DNA from 2 places in the Dickeya ananatis genome. Region 1 is predicted to be linked to the other one. Evidence: predicted binding sites of a transcription regulator. Region 1 holds the regulator's gene; the other holds the start of a gene.
The links. Region 1 encodes PhoB, which activates phosphate uptake and scavenging genes when phosphate is short. Its sites were predicted from a motif close to CTGTCATAAAACTGNCNNAT; they were not measured.
Positions count from the first base shown of each region.

Region 2: FGI04_RS17790 (MIP/aquaporin family protein) is a predicted target of PhoB. The motif match lies at 4,340-4,359, and genes of this name have one in related genera.

Region 1 covers NZ_CP040816.1:3,110,408-3,120,596, reverse strand. Annotated here, with positions in the region: gene FGI04_RS13750 (AAA family ATPase) at 1-1,148, opposite strand, end outside; gene sbcD (exonuclease subunit SbcD) at 1,145-2,377, opposite strand; gene phoB (phosphate response regulator transcription factor PhoB) at 2,698-3,387, shown strand; gene phoR (phosphate regulon sensor histidine kinase PhoR) at 3,415-4,737, shown strand; gene FGI04_RS13730 (PstS family phosphate ABC transporter substrate-binding protein) at 4,835-5,809, shown strand; gene FGI04_RS13725 (cobalamin-independent methionine synthase II family protein) at 6,054-7,169, shown strand; gene brnQ (branched-chain amino acid transport system II carrier protein) at 7,569-8,888, shown strand; gene proY (proline-specific permease ProY) at 8,987-10,189, shown strand, end outside.
Region 2 covers NZ_CP040816.1:3,984,818-3,995,006, forward strand. Annotated here, with positions in the region: gene hslV (ATP-dependent protease subunit HslV) at 63-593, shown strand; gene hslU (ATP-dependent protease ATPase subunit HslU) at 603-1,934, shown strand; gene FGI04_RS17775 (1,4-dihydroxy-2-naphthoate polyprenyltransferase) at 2,107-3,024, shown strand; gene rraA (ribonuclease E activity regulator RraA) at 3,189-3,674, shown strand; gene zapB (cell division protein ZapB) at 3,738-3,980, opposite strand; gene FGI04_RS17790 (MIP/aquaporin family protein) at 4,572-5,423, shown strand; gene glpK (glycerol kinase GlpK) at 5,451-6,962, shown strand; gene glpX (class II fructose-bisphosphatase) at 7,107-8,117, shown strand; gene fpr (ferredoxin--NADP(+) reductase) at 8,242-8,988, shown strand; gene FGI04_RS17810 (DUF805 domain-containing protein) at 9,045-9,470, opposite strand; gene FGI04_RS17815 (DUF1454 family protein) at 9,619-10,189, shown strand, end outside.

The sequences.
Region 1 (10,189 bases):
ACCAGATTATCTAACGCTTGCTGTTGCTGGTTGCGCTGTGTCTGTAGGGTGGCGATGTGATGATCAAGCGGCAGAATCCGCTCGTTGATCAGTGTTTCTTGTTGCTGACGGTAGTCCGCATGTTGCTGGCGTGCAGACAGCGCTTTTTCCAGCTGTGTTTTCAGTTGGTTCAGGGCTTCCTGCTGGCGGCTGATTTGCTGGTGCACGTTCGTCAACTGTTGGCTCAGCCGCTGTTTTTCCCGTTGCGCCCGCCCTCGCTCGTCGAAGCGGGGGCGTAGTTTTTCCGCTGGTTCGCCACGTTCCAGTTTATCCAGTTGCGGTTGTGACTGCTGCTGTAATTGCTGCTGTGAGGCGTGTTGTTGTTGCGCGTGCTGTTGTGCCTGCTGGAGCTGTAGCAGCGTGTCGTACCAACGTTGATGCGCCAGGACCTCTTCCCGGTGTATCGATATGGATTGCTCCTGTTGGCGGATGGCCTCCAGTTGCTGTTCCAGCGCCTGGCGTTGCTCGTCACTCAATAATTCCAGCGTGGCGACCTTAGCCCGTAAGGTTTCCAACTGGCTTTGGGCTTCTTTGTGTTTCTCAAAAACGCGTTCGGAGATCTGCCCATAAATATCGGTGCCGGTCAGCTCTTCAAGTAATTCCGCCCGTTGATTGGCATCGGCGTTGAGGAACGCGGCGAATTGCCCCTGAGATAACATCATCGACTTGGTGAAACGATCGAAATCCAGCCCGGTAAGGTCGGCTATCATCGCCAGCTTGTCGTTCACTTTATCGGTCAGGATCTTGCCGTCGGCGCACAGTGCCAGCTCAACCTTGGGGGGCTGCAGATTGCCTTCCGGGCTGTTGTGGGCCCGACGCTGGCTCCAGAACGCGCGGTAAGCGACGTTTTTTACCTCGAATTCCACCTCAGCCAGACATTCGGCCGTGTGGCGGGTCATTAATTCGTTATGGCTGGGGCTGACTTTCAGGCGTGGTGTCTGGTGGTAGAGCGCCAGACAGATGGCGTCCAGCAAGGTGGTTTTCCCGGCACCGGTAGGCCCGGTGATGGCGAAAAGGCTATTGCTGACAAACGGCTCGCGCGTGAAGTCGATTTTCCACTCGCCCTGCAATGAGTTAAGGTTTTTCAGGCGCAGGCTAAGAATTTTCATACGGACGTCTCCTGTCGCTGTGCGTCAATCTCCTGCATAACCCGATTGAACAATCCCTTCAGACGTTGCTGGCGAGCCTCATCCAGACCGTCTTCCAGCGCCAGACGTCGTTCAAATACTTCAGCCGGTTGTAACTCTTCCAGCGTCTCTTTTTCCAGTTGCACCAGCATTTGTTGCTGCTGTTCCCGGGCACGACGCAGCAGGATCACGTCCACATTGAGAGGCTCGGTCAGTGCCTGAATATGTTGCTGGATATCGCTCAGGTAGTCCTGCGTGGCGATTTCAATATCCAGCCATACCGGTTTGTCGCCATGATAATCGCGGAACCCGGCCAGACGGCGTTCTATCTCCGGCAGATTGCCTTTCACCAGTTGCATCGGCTGTTCGCTCGGTATCGTCAGCGCGGTGACTTCTTGCAATTTCCCCTGCTCAAAGTGCACCAGATAGACCGATTTCTCATGATTGAGTTCATCAAAACTCAAGGGGATAGGTGAGCCGCTGTAGCGGATGTGTTCGCATTGCGCCACACGCTGTGGACGATGAATATGCCCAAGCGCAATGTAGTCAGCCGGTGGGAACGCCTGTGCCGGGAAGGCATCCAGCGTACCGATGTAAATATCGCGCACGGAATCCGATGTGGCGACGCCCACGGTGGTGAGGTGCCCGGTGAGCACAATCGGTAGTTCTTTCCCCAATGCTGCACGCTGCTCGCAGGCAAGCTGGTAGCAGCGCTGATAATGACTGGCGATAGCGTCCTGTAACGCCTGTTGTTTTTGCGTGCCAGACTGGCCCGCCTGGCTGGTGAGCACATCGCGCGGACGCAGAAACGGAACCGCACACAGCATCGCGCCGGGTTCGCCGTCGCGGTTATTCAGTACCCGCACTTGCTCATGGATATCGCCGTCAAAACCGGCGAACACCTGGGTATTCAGGCAGGCCAGCAACGCGCGGGATTCGTTCAGGGTCGCGACGGAGTCATGATTGCCGCCGAGTACCACCAACTGGCAACCGGTACGCTGCAACGCCACCACAAACTGGTTATACATTTCTCGGGCGTAGCTGGGTGGTGCGCCATTGTCGAACACATCACCTGCTACTATTACTGCATCGGCCTGATATTGCTCAACCTGCTGTACCAGCCAGTGCAAAAAAGCCTGATGCTCAGGCGCACGGCTCCGGGTATAAAAGTACTGACCGAGATGCCAGTCAGACGTATGAATAATTCGCATGAGACTCCCTGCAGGTGAGTGCAAACGAGATGTTGTTTTGGGCGGTGTTCAGACAACGGCACAAGGCGGGCACCGTAGTTATGGCGAAACGCCGCGTCTTTATCATCGGCGATTATAGGCGTGCAGTTTAGGGCATGTCCCATAATATCTGTATGAACTGGCGACATGGCGTGGTACGGCGGAGAAAATGAGCCGGGCGGTGGCGGTGGCAAGGCCGCGTCAGAGGCGTGGTTTGTCGGGGGATTTTTCATAAATCTGTCATAAAACTGACGCATAATGCACACCGCACGCTAACCGTGACGATTAACGGCAGGATTGATATGGCAAGACGTATTTTGGTGGTGGAAGATGAAGCGCCGATTCGCGAGATGGTGTGCTTCGTGCTTGAGCAGAACGGCTATCAGCCGGTTGAGGCCGAGGATTACGACAGCGCGGTGAACCGCCTGGCTGAACCTTATCCTGAGCTGGTGCTGCTGGACTGGATGCTGCCCGGTGGGTCCGGTTTACAGTTTATCAAGCACATGAAGCGTGAAGCGCTGACGCGGGATATTCCGGTCATGATGCTGACGGCCCGTGGTGAAGAAGAAGATCGTGTTCGCGGTCTTGAAGTCGGTGCCGATGATTACATCACCAAACCGTTTTCACCTAAAGAGTTGGTGGCGCGCATCAAAGCGGTGATGCGTCGGATTTCGCCGATGGCGGTGGAAGAAGTGATCGAAATGCGCGGCTTAAGTCTGGATCCTTCCTCTCACCGGGTGACCACGGAAGAGCATGCGCTGGACATGGGGCCAACGGAGTTCAAACTGCTGCATTTCTTTATGACCCACCCTGAACGGGTATATAGTCGTGAGCAGTTGCTCAATCATGTGTGGGGCACTAACGTTTATGTTGAGGATCGCACTGTGGATGTTCATATCCGCCGTCTGCGCAAGGCGTTGGAGACCAGTGGACACGACAAGATGGTTCAGACCGTTCGGGGAACTGGATACCGTTTCTCAACACGTTATTGATAGCGTGAGTCCCGGAGAAAATCTGACGTGCTAGAACGTTTGTCCTGGAAAAAGCTGGCGCTGGAGCTGGCTTTTTTTTGTTTGCCCGGCTTATTGCTGGGGCTGATCATCGGTTATCTGCCCTGGTTTTTACTGGCGTCGGTGCTGACGGCACTGTGCTGGAACTTTTATAACCAACTGCGCTTGTCCTACTGGTTGTGGGTTGACCGCAGTATGACCCCGCCGCCCGGCCGCTGGAGCTGGGAACCGTTGTTCTACGGTTTGTACCAAATGCAGTTGCGTAATCGCCGTCGGCGGCGCGAGCTGGCGTTGCTGATCAAACGTTTCCGCAGTGGGGCGGAATCGCTGCCGGATGCGGTGGTCATCACCACCGAAGAGGGCGTCATCATTTGGTGTAACCGGCTGGCGCAGCACCTGCTGAGTTTTCGCTGGCCGGAAGATAATGGTCAGAATATCCTCAATTTGTTGCGCTACCCAGAATTTACCCAGTATATGCAACAGCAAGATTTCAGCCGCCCGCTGACGCTGACGCTGAAAAATGCGCATCATGTTGAATTCCGGGTGATGCCGTATTCAGAAGGGCAGTTGCTGATGGTGGCGCGTGATGTCACCCAAATGCATCAACTCGAAGGGGCGCGGCGTAACTTTTTCGCCAACGTCAGCCATGAGCTGCGCACACCGTTGACGGTGTTGCAAGGCTATCTGGAAATGATGAACGACGAATCGCTGGATGGTGCTTTGCAGGCTAAGGCACTGCACACCATGCAGGAACAAACCCGCCGGATGGATGGGCTGGTGCGGCAACTGCTGACGTTGTCGCGTATTGAAGCCGCTGCGGCTATCGATCTTAACGAAAAGGTGGATATTCCGCTGATGTTGCGGGTGCTTAAACGCGAAGCCGACACCCTGAGTCAGGGGCGTCATGAGATTGTGTTTCGCGTCAATGAGCAGTTACAGGTGTTCGGCAACGAGGAGCAGTTGCGTAGCGCGGTGTCGAATTTGGTGTATAACGCGGTGAACCACACGCCGCAGGGCACGCGTATTGAGGTGTGCTGGCAGCAAACGCCACAGGGCGCGCAGTTCCAGGTTAGCGATAACGGTCCGGGCATTGCCGCAGAACATCTTCCCCGTCTGACGGAGCGTTTTTATCGTGTCGACAAAGCCCGTTCGCGCCAGACCGGCGGCAGTGGACTGGGGCTGGCTATCGTCAAGCACGCGCTCAGTCATCATGACTCTCGTCTGGAGATCCTCAGCGAAGAAGGTGTGGGATCCCGCTTCATGTTTACATTGCCAAATCGGCTGATTGTCCGTTCGGTATTAAATCAGAATGCCGCGAATCCGCTGCGCTAAGCAATGTGGCGGGGCTTGATTGTCCCCGCCGCAGTGCCGAGAATAGTGCGCTCTTGTCTTTCACTTCTTTCACTTTTCACTCCGATGGAAAACGCACATGAGACCCATCCATTACCTGTTTGCTTTGCTGTTATGCTTGTCTGGTCAGCTTGTTGCTGCGCCGCAGGCGATGCTGGCGGGTAACCTTTCCAGTGCGGGTTCCGACACGCTGGCGAACCTGATGACGTTCTGGGCGGCGGATTTCAGTCAGCATCATCCCGGTGTTAATCTCCAGGTTCAGGCGGCGGGCTCATCTTCAGCGCCAACGGCACTGGCAGCAGGGGCGGCGCAACTGGGACCGATGAGCCGGCCAATGAAAAGTAGCGAAATCGAAGCGTTCGAGCAGCATTATGGCTATGCGCCAACGGCGGTGCCGGTCGCGCTGGATGCACTGGTGGTATTAGTCAATCAGGATAACCCGTTAAGCGGATTGACGGTGCGTCAACTGGACGCCATTTTCTCGGTAACCCGCCGCTGTGGCGCGGGGAAAACGGTACAGCGCTGGCAGGAGTTGGGGCTAAACGGCGTCTGGCAACAGCGCTCGCTACTGCGTTATGGCCGTAATTCCGCGTCTGGCACGTATGGCTTTTTCAAGCAACAAGCGTTGTGCGGTGGCGACTTTCTGCCGCAGGTCAATGAGCTTCCCGGTTCTGCTTCAGTCGTGCAGGCGGTGGCCGCATCGGTGAATGCCATCGGTTACGCCAGTATTGGTTTTCGCGCCAGCGGGGTGCGAGTGCTGGCACTGGCTGCCAGCGACAAAGACGACTACGTGTTACCGACCGCCGACACTATCCGTAGCGGACGTTATCCTTACACCCGCTATCTCTATATCTACGTGAATAAAGCGCCGGGCCAGCCGCTGGAGCCACTGACAGCCGCGTTTTTGGACCGGGTGCTGTCAGTGTCAGGACAGGCGCTGGTCAGCCAGGACGGCTATCTGCCTTTGCCGGAACGAGTGCGTGAGCAAACCAGACAAGCACTCGGTCTTGATGACCTGACGCCTGCCTCAACGAGTGTTTCTGCAACAAATTGATGAAAATGAATTTATTTCATGTGTCGTGAAAATTCCTCCATTGTCGTTGAGAAAAATGCATGACAGGATAGTTTTACTTCTAGCCGTCTGGATGGCTATAAAATTCAGTGGCGAAATTATTTTTATTAAAAACTATTTACATAGAAAACTATTTCTACTGAAAACGCATTCATCTAAAAATCGACTTGTCTGAAACCAAACGTCTGAAATCGGCTATTTGGGGTCAGACGTGCAGGAGCAAAACATGACACAAGCCCTTCCTCCGTTTCGTGCCGATGTGGTCGGCAGTTTGTTGCGTCCGGCGGCTATTAAGCAGGCTCGTTTACAGTTTCAGGCCGGTGAGATCGATGCCGCCGCGTTACGCCGTGTTGAAGATCAGGAAATCCAGCGTGCCGTGGAATTGCAGCGTGCCGCGGGTCTGCAATTGGTGACCGATGGCGAATTCCGTCGTGCCTGGTGGCACTTTGACTTCTTCGACAGCCTCAATGGCGTGGAACGTTATGAAGCGGAGCAGGGCATCCAGTTCACTGGTGTACAGACGAAAGCCCGTGGCGTAAAAGTCACCGGTAAGGTCAGCTTTAATCCCCAGCATCCGATGCTGGAGGATTTTCGTTTCCTCCAACGTGTGTCTGGCGACGCTGTTGCTAAAATGACGATCCCCAGCCCGAGCGTGTTGCACTTCCGTGGCGGTCGTAAAGTGATTGATAGCACTGTCTATCCTGATCTGGCCGACTACTTCGACGATCTGGCGCTGACCTGGCGTGATGCCATCCGTGCCTTCTATGATGCCGGTTGCCGTTATCTGCAACTGGACGATACGGTGTGGGCTTATCTGTGCTCTGAAGACCAGAGACGCCAGATCCGTGAGCGTGGCGATGACCCGGATTATCTGTGCCGTACCTATGCGCAAGTGCTTAATAAAGCGCTGGAAGGCAAACCGGCCGATTTAGTGGTGGGCCTGCATGTCTGCCGTGGTAATTTCCGCTCTACCTGGATTTCCGAAGGTGGCTATGAACCTGTGGCGGAAACACTGTTCGGGACAGTGAATGTGGATGCCTTTTTCCTCGAATACGATACTGAGCGGGCGGGTGGATTTGAGCCGCTGCGCTTCATCAAGCCTGGTCATCAGAAAGTGGTGTTGGGTCTTATCACCACCAAAAACGGGCAACTGGAAAACGCAGATGAAGTACAAAAACGCATCGACGAAGCAACACGTTATGTGGCGCTGGACCAACTGTGCCTGAGCCCGCAGTGTGGCTTTGCCTCTACCGAAGAGGGCAATACGTTGTCGGAAGAACAGCAATGGGCAAAACTCAAACTGGTCGTGAATATCGCTAACCACGTTTGTCATTGCTGTTAGTCGGTGCTCTGTGCTTTTTTATAACGCCGGTATACCCTACCGGCGTTTTTTATTCTCATAAGTTTTTAATATGGTTATTTGTTGCTCTATGATGGAAATTTGAGCTTATCTTTCGCGCTGTAAACTGTTTTCATGCACAAATCATGTATAGTCTGTGAGTGAAAATATAAATTCTAATGCTGACTTTGTATTGAAGATCAGATTAATGTTCTGGTTTACCGATCACGTATTGCCTTTTATTGCTATAAACGTTTTACTTAGCCCCCATTAACGCTGTGCAATAAAACCTCACATCATAATCCTGCACATCGCTCGGCTGTCTCGCTGCTTGCGTGCGCCGCTTTACGCGCCCGGTTTGTGCCGGCAACACCATTTTTACAGGCAACAACAACATACATTATGAGTCATCGTTTAACTTCCAAAGATATCGTGGCATTGGGCTTCATGACCTTTGCCTTGTTCGTCGGTGCCGGGAATATCATTTTCCCGCCGATGGTGGGTCAACAGGCTGGCGAGCACGTGTGGGTAGCCGCACTCGGCTTTCTGATTACCGCTGTCGGCTTGCCGGTGTTGACGGTGATAGCACTGGCGCGTGTGGGTGGTGGTATTGATACGCTCAGTAGCCCGATCGGCAAGAAAGCGGGCGTACTGTTGGCGACGGTTTGCTATCTGGCTGTGGGGCCGCTGTTTGCTACGCCGCGTACCGCGACGGTCTCGTTCGAGGTCGGTATTGCGCCACTGGTGGGTGAGGGGGCGACGCCTCTGCTGGTTTATAGCTTGATCTACTTTGCCATCGTGATCGCGATTTCGCTCTATCCCGGTCGTCTGTTGGACACTGTTGGCCACATTCTGGCACCGGTGAAAATTATCGCGCTGACTGTACTGGGGATTGCAGCGTTGGTATGGCCGGCGGGTACGCCAGCGCCGACTGCGGAAGCCTACCAACAGGTGCCATTCTCCACGGGTTTCGTAAATGGTTATTTGACCATGGATACGCTGGGTGCACTGGTGTTCGGTATCGTCATCGTCAATGCGGCCCGTTCCCGTGGTGTGAGTGACGCAGGGTTGTTAACCCGTTACACCATTTTGGCCGGGCTGATTGCGGGGCTGGGATTAACGCTGGTTTATCTGAGCCTGTTCCATCTCGGTTCCTTCAGTGGCTCGCTGGTGCCGAACGCGCAAAACGGCGCTGAAATCCTGCATGCGTATGTACAGTACACTTTCGGTAACATGGGTAGCAGTTTCCTGGCGTTGCTGATCTTCATTGCTTGTATGGTCACTGCGGTGGGGCTGACTTGCGCCTGTGCCGAATTCTTCGCGCAGTACTTGCCATTGTCTTACCGTGCACTGGTGTTTGTGCTGGGACTGTTCTCGATGGTGGTGTCCAATCTCGGGTTGAGCCACCTGATTCAACTGTCTGTGCCGGTGTTGACCGCCATTTATCCGCCGTGCATCGTGCTGGTGCTGCTGAGTTTTACCCGTCGTTGGTGGAATAACAGCACGCATGTTATTGCTCCTGTGATGCTGGTCAGTCTGGTCTTTGGCCTGCTGGACGGTATCAAGTCATCGGCTTTTCAGTCATTACTGCCCGGTTGGACACAGAGCCTGCCGATGAGCGAGCAGGGGCTGGCCTGGTTGCCGCCATCCTTGCTCATTCTGCTGGTGGTCGGAATTTATGACCGTATCACTGGTCGTCAGGAAGTCACCGCACATTCCTGAATGAAGTGGGATGGATGCTTTTCACCACAGGCGTTTGCCTGTGGTTTTTTCGTTTGTAAAGACAGGGTTGCTCATTTATGGAACAACAATCCAAACCTATGGAACAACAATCCAGACTCAAGCGCGGCTTAAGTACGCGGCATATTCGTTTTATCGCGCTGGGCTCCGCCATTGGTACCGGGCTGTTTTACGGCTCGGCCAGCGCTATTCAGATGGCTGGCCCCAGTGTGCTGCTAGCGTATCTGATTGGCGGCGTGTTCGCTTATATCATTATGCGGGCACTGGGGGAGATGTCTGTCAACAATCCGCAAGCCAGTTCCTTTTCCCGTTATGCCCGCGACTACCTCGGCCCGTTGGCTGGTTATATCACCGGGTGGACCTACTGCTTTGAGATGTTGATCGTCGCGATTGCCGATGTTACCGCTTTCGGCATTTACATGGGGGTTTGGTTTCCCGAGGTGCCGCACTGGATCTGGGTATTAAGCGTGGTGTTGATTATCGGTGCCATCAACCTGATGAATGTGAAGGTGTTTGGCGAACTGGAGTTCTGGTTTTCGTTTTTCAAGGTCGCGACCATTGTGGTCATGATCGTGGCCGGGGTCGGCATCATCGTTTGGGGGATTGGCAACGGCGGCGAGCCTACCGGTATCCATAATTTGTGGAGCAATGGCGGTTTCTTCAGTAATGGCGTGATGGGGATGATCCTGTCATTGCAGATGGTGATGTTTGCCTATGGTGGTGTCGAGATCATCGGGATCACCGCGGGTGAGGCCAAAGAACCGCACAAGTCCATTCCGCGCGCCATCAACTCTGTACCCTGGCGTATTCTGGTGTTCTACGTCGGTACCCTGTTCGTGATTATGTCGATTTACCCGTGGAATCAGGTGGGTACCAACGGTAGTCCGTTTGTGCTGACCTTCCAGCATATGGGCATCACGGCCGCTGCCGGTATCCTGAATTTCGTGGTGATCACCGCCTCGCTGTCTGCCATCAACAGTGATGTGTTTGGCGTGGGGCGTATGTTGCACGGCATGGCGGAGCAAGGCCATGCACCACAGGTGTTCGCCCGGTTGTCACGTCGCGGAACCCCCTGGGTAACGGTCGTGGTGATGGTGCTGGCGTTGCTGGTGGCGGTGTACCTCAACTACATCATGCCGGAGAAAGTGTTTTTGGTGATTGCTTCGCTAGCCACGTTTGCCACCGTATGGGTATGGATCATGATTCTGTGCTCACAGATTGCGTTTCGCCGCAAACTGAACCGCGAGCAGGTGAACGCGCTAGCGTTTCCTCTGCCGGGTGGT
Region 2 (10,189 bases), 870 kb from region 1:
TTTATCGTCAATACGCCCCGCGTCCGCGCGGGGGTCTTTTTCTCAGTAACGGGGATAAACTCGTGACAACAATTGTAAGTGTGCGTCGCAATGGTCAGGTGGTGATTGGCGGTGACGGGCAAGCCACCCTGGGCAACACCGTAATGAAAGGCAATGTACGCAAAGTACGTCGTTTGTATAACGATCGGGTTATCGCCGGGTTTGCTGGCGGCACCGCAGATGCCTTCACCCTGTTTGAACTGTTTGAGCGCAAGCTGGAACTGCATCAGGGCCATCTGGTTAAAGCGGCGGTAGAACTGGCTAAAGACTGGCGTACTGACCGTATGCTGCGTCGTCTGGAAGCACTGCTGGCCGTCGCTGACGAAAATGCGTCGCTTATCATCACCGGTAACGGCGATGTGATTCAGCCGGAAAACGACCTGATCGCCATCGGATCCGGCGGCCCCTATGCGCAGGCGGCGGCACGCGCTTTACTGGAAAACACGGAATTAAGCGCCCGGGAGATTGTCGAAAAATCACTGGGTATTGCGGGTGATATCTGTATCTACACCAACCAGTTCCACACGATTGAAGAATTAGCCTCCAAGGCGTAAGGATCCACTATGTCTGAAATGACCCCGCGCGAAATAGTCAGCGAGCTTGATAGCTACATCATCGGACAGCACAAAGCAAAGCGCGCCGTCGCGATCGCCTTGCGTAACCGCTGGCGCCGCATGCAGTTGGAAGAGAGCCTGCGCCATGAAGTGACCCCGAAAAATATCCTGATGATCGGCCCAACCGGGGTGGGGAAAACGGAAATCGCCCGTCGCCTCGCCAAGCTGGCTAACGCGCCCTTTATCAAGGTAGAAGCGACCAAATTCACCGAGGTGGGTTATGTCGGCAAGGAAGTGGATTCCATCATCCGTGATCTGACCGACGTTGCCATTAAAATGGTGCGTCAGCAGTCAATAGAAAAAAACCGTTATCGCGCTGAAGAGCTGGCCGAAGAGCGCATTCTGGACGTGCTGATCCCCCCGGCCAAGAACAACTGGGGCCAGCCGGAAGAGCACCATGAGCCGTCCGCGGCTCGTCAGGCATTTCGCAAGAAACTGCGCGAAGGGCAGCTTGACGACAAAGAAATCGAAATCGAGCTGGCTGCCGCACCGGTTGGCGTCGAAATCATGGCCCCTCCCGGCATGGAAGAGATGACCAATCAGTTGCAATCCATGTTCCAGAATCTGGCAGGGCAGAAACAAAAAAGCCGCAAGATCAAGATTCGTGAGGCTTTCAAACTGCTGGTGGAAGAAGAAGCCGCCAAGCTGGTTAACCCGGAAGAACTCAAGGAGCAGGCGATTGAAGCGGTGGAGCAACACGGCATCGTCTTCATCGATGAAATCGACAAGATTTGCAAACGGGGTGATACCTCCGGCCCGGACGTATCACGCGAAGGCGTCCAGCGCGACCTGCTGCCGCTGGTGGAAGGCTGTACGGTGTCCACGAAGCACGGCATGGTAAAAACTGACCATATCCTGTTCATCGCGTCCGGCGCGTTCCAGGTTGCCAGCCCATCGGACCTGATCCCCGAGTTGCAGGGCCGTCTGCCGATCCGTGTCGAGTTGCAGGCGCTGACCACCGAAGACTTCGAGCGTATCCTGACCGAACCTAGCGCCTCGCTGACCCGCCAGTATCAGGCGCTGATGGAAACCGAAGGCGTTAACATCACCTTCCAGCCGGATGGTATCCGCCGTATCGCGGAAGCGGCCTGGCAGGTTAACGAGCGTACGGAAAACATCGGCGCTCGTCGTCTGCATACGGTATTAGAGCGCTTGATCGAGGATGTGTCCTATGGCGCCAGCGAAATGAACGGCCAAACCGTGACGATCGATGCAGATTATGTACGCAGTCACCTGGATGAGTTAGTAGCAGATGAAGATCTGAGCCGATTTATCTTATAATCCGTTCGCGGATCGCACTGATGACCAAACAGTGGGAGGCGTTGGCCTCCCACTGTTGTTTTTGATGCCGTCACCAGGCTGCATTATTCCTGCACTTAACGCGCCACAACCTGGCTGATAGCATGGCCCATAGACACCATGATCCCATTAATACCATGACCCAATTAACACCATGACCGAATTGACACATAGCAGCAAAACTCAAGCCTGGCTCGACAGCCTGCGTCCCAAGACGCTGCCGCTGGCTTTTGCCTCCATCGTTACCGGCACCGTCATCGCCTGCTGGCACAGCAATTTCAAACCCGGCGTGGCGTTATTGACGTTGATTACCGCCGGGCTGTTGCAAATTCTCTCCAATCTGGCCAACGACTATGGCGATGCGGTGAAAGGCAGCGACAAGGAAGACCGTATCGGCCCGCTACGCGGGATCCAGACCGGGGCTATCACGTTGGCGGAACTGCGTAAGGCGCTGCTCATCACCGTGGTGCTCACCGTGGTGTCCGGTAGCGCGCTGGTGGCACTGGCCTGCGAAAAACCGGTGGATGTCGTGGTATTCCTGGCGCTCGGCCTGCTGGCGATTCTGGCCGCGATTACCTACACCGTCGGCAACCGACCTTACGGTTACATCGGGTTGGGTGATATCTCGGTGTTGATTTTCTTTGGCTGGCTTAGCGTAGCCGGGTCGTACTACCTGCAAACCGGCCACTTCGATAGCAGCGTTATCCTGCCAGCAACCGCTTGTGGCCTGCTGGCCGTCGCGGTGCTCAATATCAACAATCTGCGCGATATCGACAGCGATCGGGAAAACGGTAAAAACACGCTGGCGGTACGGCTCGGTGCTTATAAAGCCCGCCGCTACCACATGATGTTACTGATGACGGCACCGGTTTGTCTGGCCCTCTTCGCGATGCTGTACCTGCATACGCTGGCGGGCTGGCTGTTTATTCTGGCGCTGCCGTTACTGGTGAAACAAGGCCGCTATGTGATGCGCGAAACCACCGCATTCAGCATGCGTCCGATGCTGGAAAAAACCGTGAAAGGCGCGTTACTCACCAATTTGTTGTTCGCGGTAGGCGTACTGCTGAGCTAAACCAGATTCAGTCAAGATGGAACGGGCAACACGTTTGTTCCAGTTGGCAAAATCACAACCGATTACTGATGCGGGTCAAAGCCGCTGTTGATGATTTTGCCAACAACAAACATAAAGGGATATACTCAGTCCCACACTCTCCAGCGGCAACAAACGTGACTCCTATGAAATACGATACTTCCGAACTGTGTGATATCTATCATGAAGAGGTCAATGTCGTTGAGCCTCTTTTCTCCAATTTTGGTGGACGTAGTTCATTCGGCGGCAAAATCGTCACAGTAAAATGCTTTGAAGATAACGGCCTGCTATTCGATATACTGGAAGAAAACGGCAGTGGCCGCGTCTTGCTGATCGACGGCGGCGGTTCTGTACGCCGTGCGCTGGTTGACGCTGAACTGGCCCGTCTGGCCACGCAAAACGAATGGGAAGGTATCGTGGTCTATGGCGCGGTACGCCAGGTAGACGATTTATCGGAGCTGGATATCGGCATTCAGGCGATGGCGGCGACACCGGCTGGTGCAGCGAGCGAAGGCATCGGTGAAACGGATATTCGGGTGAATTTCGGCGGTGTGACGTTCTTCTCGGGCGATCACCTTTATGCTGACAACACCGGTATTATCCTGTCTGAAGATCCGCTGGATCTGGAATAACCGGCCAGGTTGCCAAGGGCGTCACAGACGCCCTGTGCGCCGTTGTCTGTGTGACATCGGCAGTTACTGAACATCTTCCATTTTACCCAGCAGCGCACGCAGACGTTCCTGCCATACCGACTGTTCCTGCTTGAGTTGCTCGTTCTCGCTCATTAATGCATCACGGTTACCCGCCATGCTCTCCACTTCCTGCGACAACGCATTGTTCTTCTCTTTCAGCTCTTCGATTTCCATCTGCAACAGCGTGATCGTGTCAATCGCCTGCTGAACTTTCGCTTCCAGCTTCTCAAACACTTCAAATGACATAACTTCTAACCCCTTTTGATCGCACGGCCTGAGCCGGTTAACGCAGATGTATCACGAACAGGTGTGCCACGCACGGTATCCCGCGAGCAGGTATGCACCGGCACGGGTTTCACAAACAGATATCTCATGCCGCCTTACGCACTCAGCCTGCACATCTGTTATGGCTACGCCGGACGTAAACGCCAGCCAAATTGTATGTAGCCGGATCAAGCGTGTCCAGCGCACTACCGGTAAAACAGCGACTCTGCCTGCTTTTTCGCTCACGCGCCATCAGTACAGACTGAAAATCACCCGAAATATTGTTAAACGGTATTAATGTTAATAAATTTAACACCCTGATTAACACCTATCCGCTGACCGGATGACAGTTTTGTGTCCAATTACGCGAATGCGCGCATTTTCTTGACGCATCACACACATTTTGATTTCGATATTTCTCGTTTTCGAACATTAACGATAAATTCACATCCGAAATACAAAAAGAGCCTGACCGCGAATCGCCAAAGATGAACGAGACAGGCCTGAAACGCGCAGACCCATAGAGGCCTGCGTCAACCACCATGCTGTAGCCTACAAGCAGGAACAAGCATTATGAGTCAATCTGATATTTCTACCCTTAAAGGCCAGTGCGTTGCCGAGTTTCTCGGTACTGGCCTGTTGATCTTCTTTGGCGTTGGCTGTGTAGCGGCTCTGAAACTGGCAGGAGCCAGTCTGGGGCTATGGGAAATCAGTATTATCTGGGGGTTGGGCGTCGCGATGGCGATCTACCTGACCGCCGCGATTTCCGGTGCTCACCTCAACCCTGCGGTCACCATCGCCCTGTGGCTGTTTGCCTGCTTCGATGGCCGCAAAGTCCTGCCTTATATCGTTTCACAGGTCGCTGGCGCGTTCTGTTCGGCGGCATTGGTCTATGGCCTCTATCACAACCTGTTCGATAACATCGAACAAACGCACAATATTGTGCGTGGTAGTGTGGAAAGCCTCGATCTGGCAGGTGTCTTCTCCACCTATCCGAACCCGCACATTTCCGTGATGCAGGCCTTCATGGTGGAAACCGTTATCACCGCCATTTTGATGTGTCTGATTCTGGCACTGACTGATGACGGCAATGGTATTCCGCGTGGCCCGCTGGCACCGCTGTTAATAGGGATTCTGATCGCGGTTATTGGCGCATCAATGGGCCCGTTGACCGGATTTGCCATGAACCCGGCGCGTGATGCCGGTCCGAAATTGTTTGCCTACTTCGCTGGCTGGGGCAAAATCGCGCTGACTGGCGGACGTGACATCCCTTATATACTGATACCGATTTTCGCCCCGATCGTCGGAGCCTGTCTGGGCGCATTTGGCTATCGCACCCTGATTGGCCGTAACTTGCCTTGTGATGTCTGCGCCATTGATAGCGACACCGACACGGCGGCCTCTGCCCAAACTCGTAAGGTCTGACCCTACTCCGCTAACAGGATTACGTTTATGAACCAGGAAAAAAAATACATCGTCGCGCTCGACCAGGGCACAACCAGTTCACGAGCTGTTGTGCTGGATCATGACGCCAACATCGTCAGCGTATCCCAGCGGGAATTCACCCAGATTTACCCCAAGGCGGGCTGGGTAGAACACGACCCGATGGAAATCTGGGCGTCGCAAAGCTCCACGCTGGTGGAAGCGCTGGCAAAAGCGGGCATCAGTAGCGACGAAGTGGCCGGTATCGGTATTACCAACCAGCGTGAAACCGCCGTGGTGTGGGAAAAAGAGACCGGTAAACCGATTTATAACGCCATTGTGTGGCAGTGCCGCCGCTCCGCAGATATCTGCGAAAAGCTGAAAAAAGACGGCATGGAAGAGTACATCCGCGCCAACACCGGCCTGGTGGTTGACCCATATTTCTCCGGCACCAAAGTGAAATGGATCCTCGACCATGTGGAAGGGTCGCGTGAACGTGCCCGTCGCGGCGAGCTGCTGTTCGGCACCATCGATACCTGGCTTATCTGGAAAATGACCCAGGGTCGCGTCCACGTCACCGACTACACTAACGCCTCGCGTACCATGCTGTTCAACATCCATTCGCTGGACTGGGACGAACGCATGCTGGACGTGCTGGATATTCCGCGTGCCATGTTGCCGCAGGTTCGTCCTTCCTCTGAAGTGTACGGCCAGACCAATATTGGCGGTAAAGGCGGTACCCGTATTCCTATCGCCGGTATCGCCGGTGACCAGCAAGCCGCATTGTACGGCCAACTGTGCGTACAGCCCGGTATGGCGAAAAACACCTACGGTACCGGCTGCTTCCTGCTAATGAATACCGGTAAAGAAGCGGTTCGCTCCAAACACGGCCTGTTGACGACCATTGCCTGCGGCCCACGCGGTGAAGTGAACTATGCGCTGGAAGGCGCAGTATTTATCGGTGGTGCCTCTATCCAATGGCTGCGCGACGAGCTGAAACTGATTGGCGACGCGATGGACTCTGAATACTTCGCCACCAAAGTGAAAGACACCAATGGCGTCTATGTCGTACCAGCGTTTACCGGTCTGGGTGCCCCTTACTGGGACCCGTACGCCCGTGGCGCGATTTTCGGCCTGACCCGTGGTGCCAATGCTAATCACATTATCCGCGCTACGCTGGAATCCATCGCTTACCAGACCCGTGACGTGCTGGATGCCATGCAAGCTGATGCCGATACCCGCTTGCAGGCGCTGCGGGTAGATGGCGGTGCCGTCGCCAACAACTTCCTGATGCAGTTCCAGTCTGACATTTTGGGTACGCGTGTTGAGCGTCCGCAAGTGCGTGAATCTACCGCGCTGGGTGCCGCCTTCCTGGCGGGTCTGGCTACCGGTTTCTGGAACGATCTGGACGAAGTGAAGAGCAAAGCCACCATTGAACGCGAATTCCGCCCCAGCATCGAAACCGTGGAACGTAATTTCCGCTATCGTGGCTGGCAAAAAGCGGTGGAACGCGCCCGTGCGTGGGAAGAACACGACGAGTAAAATCACCACTATCCTTGATCGGGCGCGGCTATCGCGCCCTTTTTCTTTCCCTCCCCCTCACCCGCCCGCCAACACGCCTGTGTTACCATAACGCCCCGACTGACTCTTCTTTTATTCCTTATTCCCTGTGCAGGACTGGTATCCATGAAACGTGAATTAGCCATCGAATTCTCCCGCGTGACCGAAGCCGCTGCGCTGGCCGGCTACAAATGGCTGGGACGCGGCGACAAAAACGCCGCTGATAACGCAGCCGTGCAGGCGATGCGCATCATGCTCAATCAGGTCGACATCAACGGCAAGATTGTCATCGGCGAAGGTGAAATCGACGAAGCCCCGATGCTTTATATCGGCGAACAGGTGGGCACCGGTAACGGCGACGCGGTAGACATCGCCGTCGACCCGATCGAAGGCACCCGCATGACCGCTATGGGGCAGGCTAACGCTCTGGCGGTATTGGCCGTTGGCGAACAGGGAGCCTTCCTGCATGCTCCTGACATGTACATGGAAAAACTGATTGTCGGCCCGCAGGCTAAAGGCGCTATCAATCTTGACCAACCGTTGGAAGAGAACCTCAAGCGCGTTGCCGAACGGCTGGGTAAACCGCTGAGCGAGCTGACCGTCATCACGCTGGCCAAACCGCGTCACGATCAGGTCATCGCAGATATGCAGCGGCTGGGGGTAAAAGTCTTTGCCATTCCTGATGGCGATGTGGCCGCGTCTATTCTGACCTGCATGCCGGAAAGCGAAGTGGATGTACTGTACGGCATCGGCGGTGCGCCGGAAGGCGTTATTTCTGCCGCGGTGATCCGTGCGCTGGATGGCGACATGCAAGGGCGCCTGCTGGCCCGCCATCAGGTGAAGGAAGATAACGAGGAAAACCGCCGCCTAGGCGAACAGGAATTAGCACGCTGCCGCGAAATGGGCATTGAAGCAGGCAACGTGCTGACACTGGGTGACATGGCGCGCAACGACAACGTGATATTTTCCGCTACCGGCATCACCAAAGGTGACTTGCTCGACGGCATTTCACGCCGAGGCAATATCGCCACCACCGAAACGCTGCTGATCCGCGGCAAGTCACGAACCATCCGTCGTATCAGTTCCACCCATTACCTGGACCGCAAAGATCAGGCGCTGCACGACTTTCTGCTGTAATCACGGCAGGGGATGCGCAGCTCAGCATGAATTGTTTCACTGTTGTTAATAGATCGCGTATCGTAAAGCTCGGCTGCACACAGCCCTGTGACACCCGAGAGATCAAAAACAGGAGCAGATAACCATGGCAGAGTGGGTGACCGGTAAAGTTATTCAGGTTGAACACTGGACGGAAAATTTATTCAGCCTGCGGCTGGAAGCGCCGATAGCGCCGTTTACCGCCGGGCAGTTCGCCAAGCTGGCGCTGGAACGGGATGGCGAGCGGGTACAGCGCGCCTATTCTTACGTCAACGCACCCAGCAACACGCTGCTGGAGTTCTATCTGGTTAACGTGCCGGACGGCAAGCTCAGCCCGCATCTGCACCGTTGCCAGCCAGGTGATGAGGTGCTGGTAACCCAGGAAGCGGCTGGTTTCTTCGTACTTGAGGAGATCCCGGACTGCGATACCTTGTGGATGCTGGCAACCGGTACCGCCATCGGCCCGTATCTGTCGATTTTGCAGGAAGGGCGCGACCTGGAGCGGTTCAAGAACATCGTGCTGGTCCACGCTGCTCGATTCGCTCGCGACCTGAGCTATCTGCCACTGATGCAACAACTGGAACAGCGCTACAACGGTAAGTTACGCATCCAGACCATTGTCAGCCGGGAGGAACAGCCCGGCTCACTCACTGGCCGCGTACCGGCACTGATTGAAAGCGGTGCGCTGGAAGAGGCGGTCGGCTTACCGATGGATGCCGCTACCAGCCACGTCATGCTATGCGGCAACCCGCAGATGGTGCGAGACACGCAGCAGTTGCTCAAGGAGACGCGGCAGATGAGCAAACACCTGCGTCGTCGTCCCGGCCATATGACCAGCGAGCACTATTGGTAATCCCGACTATCCCGATGACCGTCGAGTAACCACAAAACGGTAGAAACAAGCGGCACTCAGGACGCGCGGAACCGCAACGGTTCCGCTGCCGGTCCGAAACGGTTCGCACCTGTCGTGCCGACAAACGCGCCGCAATCAAGCAACATCATCACGGTAATCAGCGTCGGCAAGAAACGCTCTACGCCCCATTGCGCGAGCGATGGCAGCATCGACCAATTGCCGTTACCCAGCATCCAGGCCACCACCAGCAATAACGCCCACCAGCCACTTCGGTTGCGATCATGCAGCCTTTTGACCAGTATCGCCGTCAGCGGCCACAATAGCATCACCAGTACAAACGCCGCCTTCTGGGTATCCAGCCAACCGGTACCGGCCAACACGAATAATCCCACCATCAGCGCCAGCACGATCACCATCCCTAACCAAAAATCCCGGCGACCAACGCGGCCACGAAACGAAAAACACCATTGTTGTATTGTCATGTCTTCTTATCCCCGAATACGGTTCTACGGGTATGAGTTTACCTTAAGTCAGGTTGTGTTTTTTACCGCACATTTTGACAATTGATCCTGAATCCCGCTTTAATCACACAGCATGCCAACAGTGAGTGACGATACGAATACACTAATGATGAAAAATGCCCTGCTGATTGTTTGTTGCCTGTCTGCTGGCCTACTCTGCACACCCTTCGCCAGAAGTGACGGCTTATTCCAGCCTCAAACCCCGACAGCCGCCCCTTACCTGCTGCCGGGTTCTCCCTCGTTCGACATGAACATCGTGCAATTTCGTACCCGCTATAACCTGAGTAACCCGTCACTGCCGATTAGTGAATACCGGGTCATCGACACCGGAGACGACTCACCGAACCTGACGCGAGCAGCCAGCCGTATCAACGATCATCTGTATTCATCCACCGCGTTGGAAAAAGGCACCGGCAAGATTAAAACCATGCAAATTACCTGGCTTCCCAAACCTAAAGACACTGACCAAAGCGGGCGACGTAAACAAGCCATCGGTTACATGGCAGCACTGGTACGCACTTTTATGCCATCGCTCACCAACGAACAAAGCCTGAAAAAAATCGAGACATTGCTGGAAAAAGGCAAAGGGCAGCGCTTTTACCAGCAAACAGAGGGCGCATTGCGCTATGTTGTGGCTGATCATGGTGAAAAAGGGCTAACCTTCGCTGTTGAACCGATTA